Regions from separate parts of the Martelella mangrovi genome, predicted to be linked through region 1. Evidence: riboswitches for the same ligand, from Rfam matches in the RefSeq annotation. Region 1 holds a riboswitch; the other holds the start of a gene.

Region 1 (5,600 bases):
AAGCGTGTCAGCTTGTTCATGATGGGCTTTCATACTGGTCAATGTGGCGTGCGGATCGGCCTGTTCATGCCGAAGAATCCGCCTGTGCCCGAAGCTAACGGCAGTGTGAAATGCGGTCCAGAGATTTCTTGAAAACGTCGTTTCAAGGCAGTTTTGCTGCGTTCAGCCCGCCGACCGTGCCTGGGCGATGGCCGATTCCAGCATGATCCTGTCGAGAATGCCCGGATAAACCGTCCGGCCGATCACATAGGACGGCGTGCCGTTGAACTGGAAGGCCTCGGCCTGATGATAATTGCGGTCGAGCAGGTCGGAAATTTTCTTCTCGTTGTCCTTCACCGCCGCGGCAATGGCATCGAAATCGAGGCCCGCGTCGGTCAGCAGCGTTTCGACCCGTTCATGGGTCAGGCGCGCGCCTTTTGCCGCCATCAGCGTATCGAGCGCGGTTTCGTATTCACCAAGGGCGGCAGCGCCCTGAACGGCCTGCGCGGCATAAACGGAAACGTCGCCGAAAATCGGCCAGTCCTTCATCACCAGTTTGACATTGCCATCCTTGGCGACGACATCGCGCACCATCGGATAATCGCGCTTGCAATAGGTGCACTGGAAATCGAAATATTCGACAACGGTGACATCGCCGTCCGGATTGCCGAGGACGGGGGCATTCGGATCGGAAAACACGTTTTCCGGCGAGGGCTCATGGGCATATGCGCCGATCGGAAACAGCGCAAGGCCCGAGCCTGCAAGCATGCCTTTCAAAATGGTGCGGCGGTCCGTCATGCCGGTCTCCTTGATTCTGATCCGGCTTAGTATAGGGGACGGCGCCATCCTGCCACCCATCAATTTTGCGCGAGCGCGCCCTCCTCAAACGCGAGCGTGCCGCCGGCCCCAAAAGGGCCGGGGCGTTTTGCAAGGCCGTTCAGCCGCGCAGGGCTTTTGCGGCTTCGACCATATTGACCAGCGCCGGTTTGACCTCGGCCCAGCCGCGCGTCTTCAGGCCGCAATCGGGGTTGATCCAGATCTGGCGGTCATCAAGCCGCTTGCGGGCGAGCGACAGCAGCTCGGTCATCTCGCCTGTTGCTGGAATGCGGGGCGAGTGGATGTCATAAACACCGGGCCCGATTTCGCTTGGATAGTCGAAGGCGGTGAAGACATCGAGCAGTTCCATCTTCGAGCGCGAGGTCTCGATGGAAATCACATCCGTATCCATCGCTGCAATCGCATCGATGATGTCGTTGAACTCCGAATAGCACATATGGGTGTGGATCTGGGTTTCATCCGCAACCCCCGAGGACGAAAGCCTGAAGGCGTCGATTGCCCAGTCGAGATAGGTCTTCCACTCCGATTTGCGCAGCGGCAGGCCTTCGCGCAGGGCGGCTTCGTCAATCTGGATAATGGCAGCGCCTGCGGTTTCCAGATCGACAACCTCGTCACGGATGGCAAGCGCGATCTGGGCGCAGGTCTGCGAACGGGGGATATCGTCGCGCACGAACGACCAGTTGAGGATGGTGACCGGACCGGTCAGCATGCCCTTGACCGGTTTTTCGGTCTTCGACTGCGCAAACCGCCACCAGTCGACCGTCATCGGCGCGGGCCGGGAAACGTCGCCGAAGATCACCGGCGGGCGGACATAGCGTGAGCCGTAGCTCTGCACCCAGCCATGCTTGGTGAAGGCGAAGCCGGAGAGTTTTTCGCCGAAATACTGGACCATGTCATTGCGCTCGAATTCGCCATGAACCAGCACGTCGAGGCCGATGTCTTCCTGAAAGCGGATCGCCTTTTCCGTCTCGGTCTGAAGAAAGCCGTCATAGGCCGCCCGGTCGAGATCGCCGCGATTGAAGGCTGCGCGGGATTTGCGGACTTCGCTGGTCTGCGGGAAGGAACCGATTGTCGTCGTCGGAAACAGCGGCAATCCAAGCTTCATGCGCTGAAGGGCAATGCGGTCGGAAAAGCGGCTTTTGCGCTTGCGGTCGTTTTCGCTGACGGCGGCAAGCCGGGCGGCAACCGCATCATTGTGGACGCGCGGCGAACGGCTGCGCGCGGCAAGGGCGTTGCCGGCAGCCGCAAGCGCCTCGTCAATCGCTTCGCCGCCAAGCCCGCGGGCCAGGGCGGAAAGCTCTTCGAGCTTCTGGACCGCGAAGGACAGCCAGCTTTTCAGTTCCGGATCGAGTTCGGTTTCCAGCGCGACATCGATCGGCACATGGAGAAGCGAGCAGGACGGTGCGATCTGAACCTTGTCCGCGCCGCGCGCCTCGATCACCGGACGCAGCCGCTCGAGAAGTGCGGGAAGGTCTGCCCGCCAGATGTTGCGTCCGTCGATGACGCCAAGCGAAAGCACCTGTTCGGGCGCGGCCTTTGCGAGAATGCCATCCAGCGCATCAGGCGCGCGTTTGAGATCGAAATGCAGACCGGCAACGGGCAGGTTCAGTGCCGTCTGCGCATTGTCGCCGAGGTCGCCGAAATAGCTGGCGAGCATGAGCTTCAGCGCCGGTACGGCCTTGGTGAGGACGTCATAGGCGTTTTCGAAAGCTGCACGTTCATCGTCCGTCAGGTCGAGCACCAACGCGGGTTCGTCGATCTGCACCCATTCTGCGCCTGCTTCATGGAGCCTGATGAGCAGCTCGGTATAGACCGGCAGAAGACGCGGCAGCAGCGTGACCGGTTCGAAATCGGATCCCCGCGCCTTGGCGAGTTTCAGGAAGGTGACGGGGCCGAGAATGACCGGACGCGTTTCGATGCCCAGCGCCCTGGCTTCAAGGTAGTGATCGACCGGCTTGGTCGAGGACAGTGCAAAGGTCTGATATTCCGTCAGTTCGGGCACGAGATAGTGGTAGTTGGTGTCAAACCACTTGGTCATTTCCAGCGCGCGCACGTCGCGCCCGTGTCCGGCATGGCCGCAACCGGCATCGTCAGCGCTCGTCTGTGCGCCGCGCGCCATGGCAAAATAGGTTTCAAGCGAGACGTCACCGCCGGTCCAGCCATATTCCTGCGGAATTGCGCCGACCATGACCGCGGTGTCGAGCACATGGTCGTAGAGCGAGAAATCATTCGACGGGATCACATCGATCCCTTTTTCTTGTTGCAGGCGCCAGTTCTTGCGGCGCAGATGTTCGGCCGTATCGAGAAGTTCGGCAGCGCCGGATTTGCCGGACCAGCAGGATTCCAGCGCGAATTTCAGTTCACGTCGTGCGCCGATGCGCGGAAAGCCGAGGCTTGCGACGGCAGGTTTCGTATTTGGCATTTCATACCCCAGACAAAGTTGGGGGCATGGGTTGGCGGAAAGCATGAGAAAACACCGCGGGAGTGACCTCCCACGCCGGTTTCGCAGCACCACCGGGACACCCCGCCCGTGGACAGTTACAAGGCTCTGGCAGGTCTCCTGGCTTGCGGGTCGGCGCGCCTTTCCGTCTTCCCGGTTGCCCAGTGACGATGTGGAAAGGCACTCTCCGCTTACAGTTGCGGGGGCAGCTCCGGAATTGCCGCTGACAATGATGTCGCACAGCGCACCGGATTCCCTCTTGGCGCGGGGATGGGCATCAACCCATCACAGCGAACCAGAGCGGATGCAGTGTTATCCGACCGGTATCGATTGTCAATTGATATAAAGATATATTTATATAATTAATTCGTTATGTCATTACGAGTGTCTTTTGGGACTTTGGTCTCTGTGGTCGGTCGCCGATTGCGCAAAACTCTGGCGAAAAGTTCACGCATATTGCCGGTTAGGCGTTTCGCACGATGCCTGAAAAAGGCTAAAAGGCGAGCGGGAAGACGGTCGGTTTGTGCGCAATTCTCCGCGTGGGGCGACCGAGAGCAACAGGGAAGACGGAACATCATGGCAAATGTCGCAGAAACGATCATTCTCAACGACGGCTGGACGGCGACGTGCGACGACGCAGACGTCGCAGTCGAACTGAACGTTCCGGGCGATGTTCATTCCGCCCTGCTTGCCGCAGGCAAGATCGAAGATCCCTACTGGCGTGACAATGAAACCCTGACGGACTGGGTGCACCGTTCGGTCTGGACCGCAAAACGGTCGTTCAATCTGGAAAGCATGGACAACGGGCACTTCACGTTGCGTTTCGAAAGCGTCGATTGCCTCGCCGAAGTGCGTATCAACGGCAAACCGGTCGGGCACTGCGAGAGCCAGTTCCTGCGCTATGACTTCGACATCACCGGCTTTTTGCGCGAAGGCGAAAACCTCATCGAAGTGACATTCCTGTCCAATTCCCTGGAAGCTGCAAAAAGGGCGGAAATCTCCGATTTCCCGATGCCGTTTTCGACCAATAGCCGCATCGGTCACCTGAATTTCCTGCGCAAGACGCAGTGCCATGGCGGCTGGGACTGGGGGATCGCGCTGTGCCCGCTCGGTTTTTACGGCGATATCGCGCTTGTGCGCACCGGATCGATCCGTCTCGATGATGTGGCCATCCGTCAGCGTCACGAAGATGGCGCCGTGGAACTGGATGTGACGCTCCACGCCTTTGCCTTCGCGCCGGCGGTCGAAGACGCCATCGTGGAAATCGATGGCCACCGGGCAACTGCGACGCTTCATGCCTTTCCCGGTGAAAATCGTGTGACCGTGACGGCCCGGGTGGAAAGCCCGCGCCTGTGGTGGCCGGCCGGTCATGGCGAGCAGGCATTTTATGACCTGTCCGTTTCGCTTGGCGGCCAGACACGGGATTTCCGCATTGGCCTTAGAGATGTCGCGTTGCTGACCGACGAAGACGAGATCGGCAACCGCTTTGCGTTCAAGGTCAACGACCGCGAGATCTTCATGAAGGGCGCCAACTGGATCCCCGGCGACGCGCTGCCCGAACGCGCTACACCCGAACAGGTGCGCGACCTTCTGCAGTCGGCTGTCGACGCCAATATGAACATGATCCGCATCTGGGGCGGCGGGCAGTATGAAGCCGACTGGTTCTATGAACTGTGCGACGAACTCGGCCTGATGATCTGGCACGATTTTATGTTCGCCTGCAATCTTTACCCCGCTCATGAGCGGCACTGGCTCGATCTGGTGCGCAAGGAAGCGCGCCAGCAATTGCGCAGGCTTTCGCGTTTTGCGGCAATGGCATTGTGGTGCGGCGACAACGAACTGGTCGGCGCCCTGACCTGGTACAAGGAGAGCCTTGAGAACCGCGACCGTTATCTGGCGATCTATGATCGGTTGAACCATGCGCTGGAAGAAGCGGTGGAGGATGAGGATGTCGGTCTGCCGTTCCGTCCCTCATCGCCCTCCGTCGGTCGTCTCGATTTCGGCGACGGCTGGCATGTGGACACGTCCGGCGACATGCATTTCTGGGATGTCTGGCACTCGGCGAAGGATTTCGAGCACTACCGCACCGTCAGGCCGCGCTTCTGCTCGGAATTCGGTTTCCAGTCCTTCCCGTCCATGCGGGTGATCAGGAGCTTCACCGATGAGGAAGACCGGAATGTCTCCTCCGCCGTTCTGGATGTTCATCAGCGCAATGAGGGTGGCAATAGCCGGATTGTCGAAACCATTGCCCGCTATTTCCGCTTTCCCGACAGTTTCGAGGATATGGTTTACCTCAGCCAGCTCGGGCAGGGGCTGGCCATGAAGACGGCAATCGAATTCTGGC
Region 2 (5,600 bases), on a different contig from region 1:
CGTTTCGTCGATCCGTCGCTGACCCGTCGCATGAGCGAATATGTGGTGCTGCAATGCCTGTATCATGCCCGCCGCATGCCCGATTATGCCCGCCAGCAGACCGAAACACACTGGCAGCAATTGCCGCCCGCCGAAGCAGGAGACTTCACGGTCGGGATCATGGGGCTTGGCGAACTGGGGCAGGACGCTGCCCGCAAGCTGAAGGTCATGGGCTTTGATGTCATCGGCTGGTCGCGCAGCAAAAAGCAGATCGAAGGCGTGGACTGTTTCGATGCCGAAGGCCTCGACGCGTTTCTGGACAGGACGGATATTCTCGTCGGCCTGTTGCCGCTGACAGCGGGAACCACCGGCATTTTCAATCGCGCGCTGTTTGAAAAACTCAGCCGGTCCGGCCCGCTTGGCGCGCCTGTGTTCGTCAATGCCGGGCGTGGCGGTTCACAGGTCGAGGCCGATATCGTTGCCGCACTGGAGAGCGGTGTTCTCGGCGGTGTGTCGCTGGACGTGTTCGCCAGCGAGCCGCTGCCGCCGGCAAGCCCGCTCTGGTCGCATGAGCGTGCGCTGGTGACCCCGCATATTGCCTCCGATACCGATGTCCGGGCGCTTTTTGCCCATGTCGCCCGGCAGATCGCCCGTTTCGAGGCCGGCGAGCCGCTTCAGCATGTGGTCGACCGGACCGCGGGATACTGATCTGCCGGGAACAAAGACCCGCGCCTTGCCGTTTTATCCCTTTGGAAACGCATCCGCCCCGCGCGGAGGCGAAGGAGGACGATATGACGACGCATTTCGATCCGAAGGAAGGCCGGCCCGTCAGATATCCGGGTGAGGATGACTATCCGCAGAAGAATGAGGACGACACCCGCATCCCGCCGACCGAAAAACGGCATCTCAATCGCGGGCAGACCGTGATCATGATCATCATCGCCATCATGGTTGCCGTGGTGCTGATCTGGGGTGGCGCTTCTTGGCTGTTCGGCGCGCCCGGCGCGAGCTAGGGCGATCCGGGAGGACGACATGGTAGAAAAGAAGACGACAGGCCACCGCCCCGAGGATGCCGAGGTTGACGTGACCCCGACGGAGGCGCGGCATTCCGAGCGTGGCCGACCGGTGCTGATCATTCTGGCAGTGGGCCTTGTTCTGGCCTTTGTGGCTTGGGGCGCGGTGGAACTGTTTGCCCCGCAGGGCGGCGAACCCGCGGGCGAGACCGTCAACGAGGACGCGAGCGAGGCCGCGCCGGCTCAGTAAAGCTCACATCGAGCAAAACGACGCGTCCGCTCTGGACTTTGTGCCGTCTTTGCAGCTAAGTCATGGGCCCGGAAGGGCGGCATGGCGGCCCTTCGCGCTATTTTTCCGCCGCAACGGCGCCTGAAAAGCCGAGGAGCGAACGGCGATGCCGAAGACCGATATAGCAACACGGGTCTACGACCATAGCTGGAAGCTCGACCCGATCATCCGCAGCCTGCTGGATACGGATTTCTACAAACTTCTGATGCTGCAGATGATCTGGAAACTCTATCCGGACGTCAATGCGACATTCTCGGTGATCAACCGCACGACCTCGGTGCGCCTAGCCGACGAGATCGACGAGGGCGAGTTGCGCGACCAGCTCGACCACGCGCGCGAGATCAGGTTGACCAAGAAGGAAATGATCTGGCTGGCCGGTAACTCGTTTTACGGCCGTTCGCAGATCTTCGAGCCGGAATTCCTGACCTGGCTCGCCAATTTCCGCCTGCCGGAATATGAACTCACCAAACGCGACGGCCAGTATCAGCTCGATTTTCACGGCCGCTGGATGGAAACCACGATGTGGGAGATTCCAGCACTTTGCATCATCAACGAGCTGCGCTCCCGCTCGGCCCTGAAGGATCTCGGGCTGTTCACCGTCGATGTCACCTATGCCCGTGCCAAGGCCAAGATGTGGGCCAAGGTCGAGCGGCTGGCGGCTCTCGACGGCCTGAAAATCTCCGATTTCGGCACACGGCGGCGCCATTCCTTCCTGTGGCAGCGCTGGTGCGTGGAAGCGCTGAAGGAAGGCATTGGCCCGGCCTTTACCGGCACCTCCAACGTGCTTCTGGCCATGGATACCGATCTGGAAGCCGTCGGCACCAATGCCCATGAACTGCCGATGGTCGCAGCCGCTCTTGCCGAAACCGACGAGCAACTGGCCGCAGCGCCCTACAAGGTGATGCAGGACTGGAACAAGCTTTACGGCGGCAACCTGCTGATCGCACTGCCCGATGCCTATGGCACCACGGCGTTTTTGCGCAATGCGCCCGAATGGGTTGCCGACTGGACCGGCTTCCGCCCCGACAGCGCCCCGCCAATCGAAGGCGGCGAGAAGATCATCGACTGGTGGAAGAAGATGGGCCGCGATCCGCGCGAGAAAATCCTGATCTTTTCCGACGGTCTGGACGTGGACGCGATCATCGAGGCCTACAAGCATTTTCAGGGCCGTGTGCGCATGAGCTTCGGCTGGGGCACCAACCTCACCAACGACTTCATCGGCTGCGCGCCGCACCGCGTCGGCGGGCTGAAGCCGATTTCCGTCGTCTGCAAGGTGACGGATGCCAATGGCCGCCCGGCCGTCAAGCTTTCCGACAATCCGCAAAAGGCGACCGGCGACCCGAAGGAAGTCGAACGCTACCTGAAATTCTTCGGCTCCGAAGACATGTTCGACCAGCCTGTGCTGGTGTGAAAGCCCAACCTGTGGCCGAAAAGCAATACCCGGATTTGTTCGTACAAATCACGGGGTTGGCTGCGTTGACACTGCGGATGCGCGCCGCATAGATTGCGCGCGGATCAGGTTCCGTTCGCAAGAACGGATGAAAAGGGAACACGGGACAGGGCGCTTGCCTCAGGCCGTGGCTGCCCCCGCAACTGTAGCCGCAGAGCCGTTTCCATGACGTCACTGGATTGATCCGGGAAGACGGAAACAATGGCGATGACGCGGAAGCCAGGAGACCTGCCCGATCCCGTCACCCTTGCCGGAACACGGGGTTCTTGTTTTGGCGCGGTCTGCCGTCGCGGTGACATTTCGAAACGATGTTGCCGCCGACGGGACAGGATCGCGACCGGGTGTTTCCGCGTCAAAAGCAGTTGTCCCCGACGGGCTTTTTCGGCCGGCGTCACGCCGACCGCCTTGGGGACATGGAATGAACAAATCTCTGCTTGCGGCCTCTGCCGCGCTTTTGGCCCTGATACCGGCACAGCAGGTGCTGGCGCAGGACGCCGCGCCTTTCGACGATGTCGTGACCGAGCTTGAACCGGTCTATGTGACCACGCCTTTGCGCCGTCCTTCAACGATCACGCAATCAACCTCCACCGTGACGGTGATCGATGAGGAAGATATCGCAAAATCCGCAGCGCCCGACCTGCCGTCGCTTCTGCGGAAATATCCGGGCGTCAACATCACCACCAATGGCGGGCAGGGCGCGCAGGCCTCGGTGACGTTGAGGGGGGCAAGCGCATCGCAGACGCTGGTGCTTGTCGACGGCATGCGGGTGGCCTCCGCCACGGCGGGCTCGGCCTATCTTTCCAATATACCGCTGTCGGCCATCGAACGGGTTGAAATCGCCGAAGGCGCGCACTCCGCCCAGTGGGGCGCGGATGCGATCGGCGGTGTCATCAACATCATTACCAGGGACGGATCGGCCTGTGCGAACGGTGCGGCGATCTGCACCACGGTCGAAACCGGTGTGACCTGGCCCTGGGGCGGCTTCGGCACGATCGCCACGCGCGGGATCACCGACAACGGCGTCGATTTCAATCTCGGCCTCTCCCTGATCGGGACCGAGGGTTATGATTTCACCACGCCGGCCAATTCGGTTCATGAAGCCGGGCGCGATGGTTTCCTGCAGGGCTCGCTCAACTATTCGATCGGCAAGGACTTCACCTGGGGCCGGCTCTATTCGGAAGGCTTTTATGCCCGCTCCAACCCGCATTTCGACAGCGCGCCCTATGCCGACTGGGTGACCGGAGACACGGTCTACGGCGCCAATCAGTCGATCCAGACCAATTCGGCCTTCAAGCTCGGTGCCGAAGTGGATCATTCCGACGACTGGTCGTCGGTCTTCGAAATCTACTCGGCCTTCGACTACCAGAAGAATTTCCGCGATGGCCATCCGGAAGCCGACACGCATTACGACACCAACCGGTTTGGTCTTTCCGCCTCCACCACGAAGGAAGTGTTCACCGGCGGAGCGCTCAATACCTTCACCCTCGGTGGCGAGGCCTATCGCGAGACGGTGGACAGTTCCGTCGATTACACCGAGACCAGCCGCAATGTCGGCGCGTTTTATGGCCAGTACGGTCTTGAATACGAGGCGCTGACGCTGAATGCCGGCCTGCGCTACGATGCCGACGAGCAGTTCGGCGGCGCGCTTACTTATAATGCCGGGGTTGGCTATGAACTCGTCCCCGGCCTGACGGCGCGCGCCTCGTTTTCCACGGGCTTCAATGCCCCCACCTTCAACGATCTCTACTGGGCCTATGACGGTTCCTATATGGGCAATCCGGATCTCGACGCGGAAACCTCGAAGAACTGGGAAGCAGGCATCAATTGGGATTCGGGCAACGGCACGGTCATCGACCTCGTCTATTATGAGAACCATATCGACGACATGATCGCCTATGTGTCCGCGCCGCCGTCGTATATCGGCACGATGGAAAATATCGACAAGGCGAAGATTTCCGGTGTGCGGGCGGTCTGGTCGCAAGCGCTCATGGATGATCGTCTCGGTCTTGATTTCGGCTTCGAATATCGTTTGCCCGAAAATGAAACCAGTGACCAGTATATCGCCAATCAGAACCGTCTGAAGTTGACGGCAGCCGCAAGCTGGCAGGCAACCGAGGCGCTCAATCTCAATGCCGATATCGAATATGTCGGCAGCCGCTGGACCAATACGGCAAGCTTTAATCCCCAGCTTGGCGATTATACGCTGGTCAATGTCTCGGCGCTCTACGACATCGATCAGGCCGCCCGCGTCAAGTTCGCGGTGGAGAACCTGTTCGATGAAGACTATGAGACCGCCTACGGCTATAATGCGCCCGGCACCACGGTGACGCTTTCCTACCAAAGGACGTTCTAGATGATGCGGTCGGCGCGGTCGGCTCGAACAATGCTGTCTGTCAAAGCCGTCTGCGCCGGCCTTCTTTGCCTGTTTTCTGCTGTTCCTTCGGCTCTTGCACTCGATGAAGGAGACGCACCGGCCCGTGTGGTCTCGATCAATCTGTGCACCGATCAGATGGCGATGGCGCTTGCGGGCGAGGGGCAGCTCATTTCCATATCGGCTCTTGCCGTCGATCCGGCCGTCTCCGCCATGGCGGAAGAGGCCGCGGCCTATCCGCTCAATCACGGGCAGGCGGAGGAAGTGTTCCTTCTGAAACCGGATCTGGTGCTCGCCGGCAGCTATACCACCCGCGAGACGGTCAACCTTCTGAAACGGCTCGGTGTCCCCGTTGCCGAATTCGCGCCGGAGGCCTCGCTTGAGGATGTGCGCGACAATCTTCTGCGCATGGGTCATCTTCTGGGGCGTGAGGCGGCGGCCGAACGGATTGTCGCGGACATGGATGAAATGCGCGCGGCCCTGCTGGAACAGCCGGCA

Evidence for each region. A riboswitch is a leader RNA that binds a small molecule or an ion and turns the genes downstream of it on or off. The one in region 1 is predicted to bind cobalamin.
Region 2: it holds a riboswitch for cobalamin, as region 1 does, so the genes downstream of both, ABID12_RS01820 (TonB-dependent receptor domain-containing protein) here and metE (5-methyltetrahydropteroyltriglutamate--homocysteine S-methyltransferase) in region 1, are expected to answer to the same signal.

Annotation. Positions count from the first base shown of each region.
Region 1 is NZ_JBEPLY010000004.1:215,300-220,899, reverse strand. It holds gene ABID12_RS07895 (adenine deaminase) at 1-20, opposite strand, end outside; gene ABID12_RS07890 (DsbA family protein) at 163-777, opposite strand; gene metE (5-methyltetrahydropteroyltriglutamate--homocysteine S-methyltransferase) at 917-3,238, opposite strand; cobalamin riboswitch at 3,350-3,571, opposite strand; gene ABID12_RS07880 (beta-mannosidase) at 3,833-5,600, shown strand, end outside.
Region 2 is NZ_JBEPLY010000001.1:381,410-387,009, forward strand. It holds gene ABID12_RS01800 (2-hydroxyacid dehydrogenase) at 1-687, shown strand, start outside; gene ABID12_RS01805 (hypothetical protein) at 771-992, shown strand; gene ABID12_RS01810 (hypothetical protein) at 1,012-1,242, shown strand; gene pncB (nicotinate phosphoribosyltransferase) at 1,388-2,692, shown strand; cobalamin riboswitch at 2,782-2,981, shown strand; gene ABID12_RS01820 (TonB-dependent receptor domain-containing protein) at 3,150-5,084, shown strand; gene ABID12_RS01825 (ABC transporter substrate-binding protein) at 5,115-5,600, shown strand, end outside.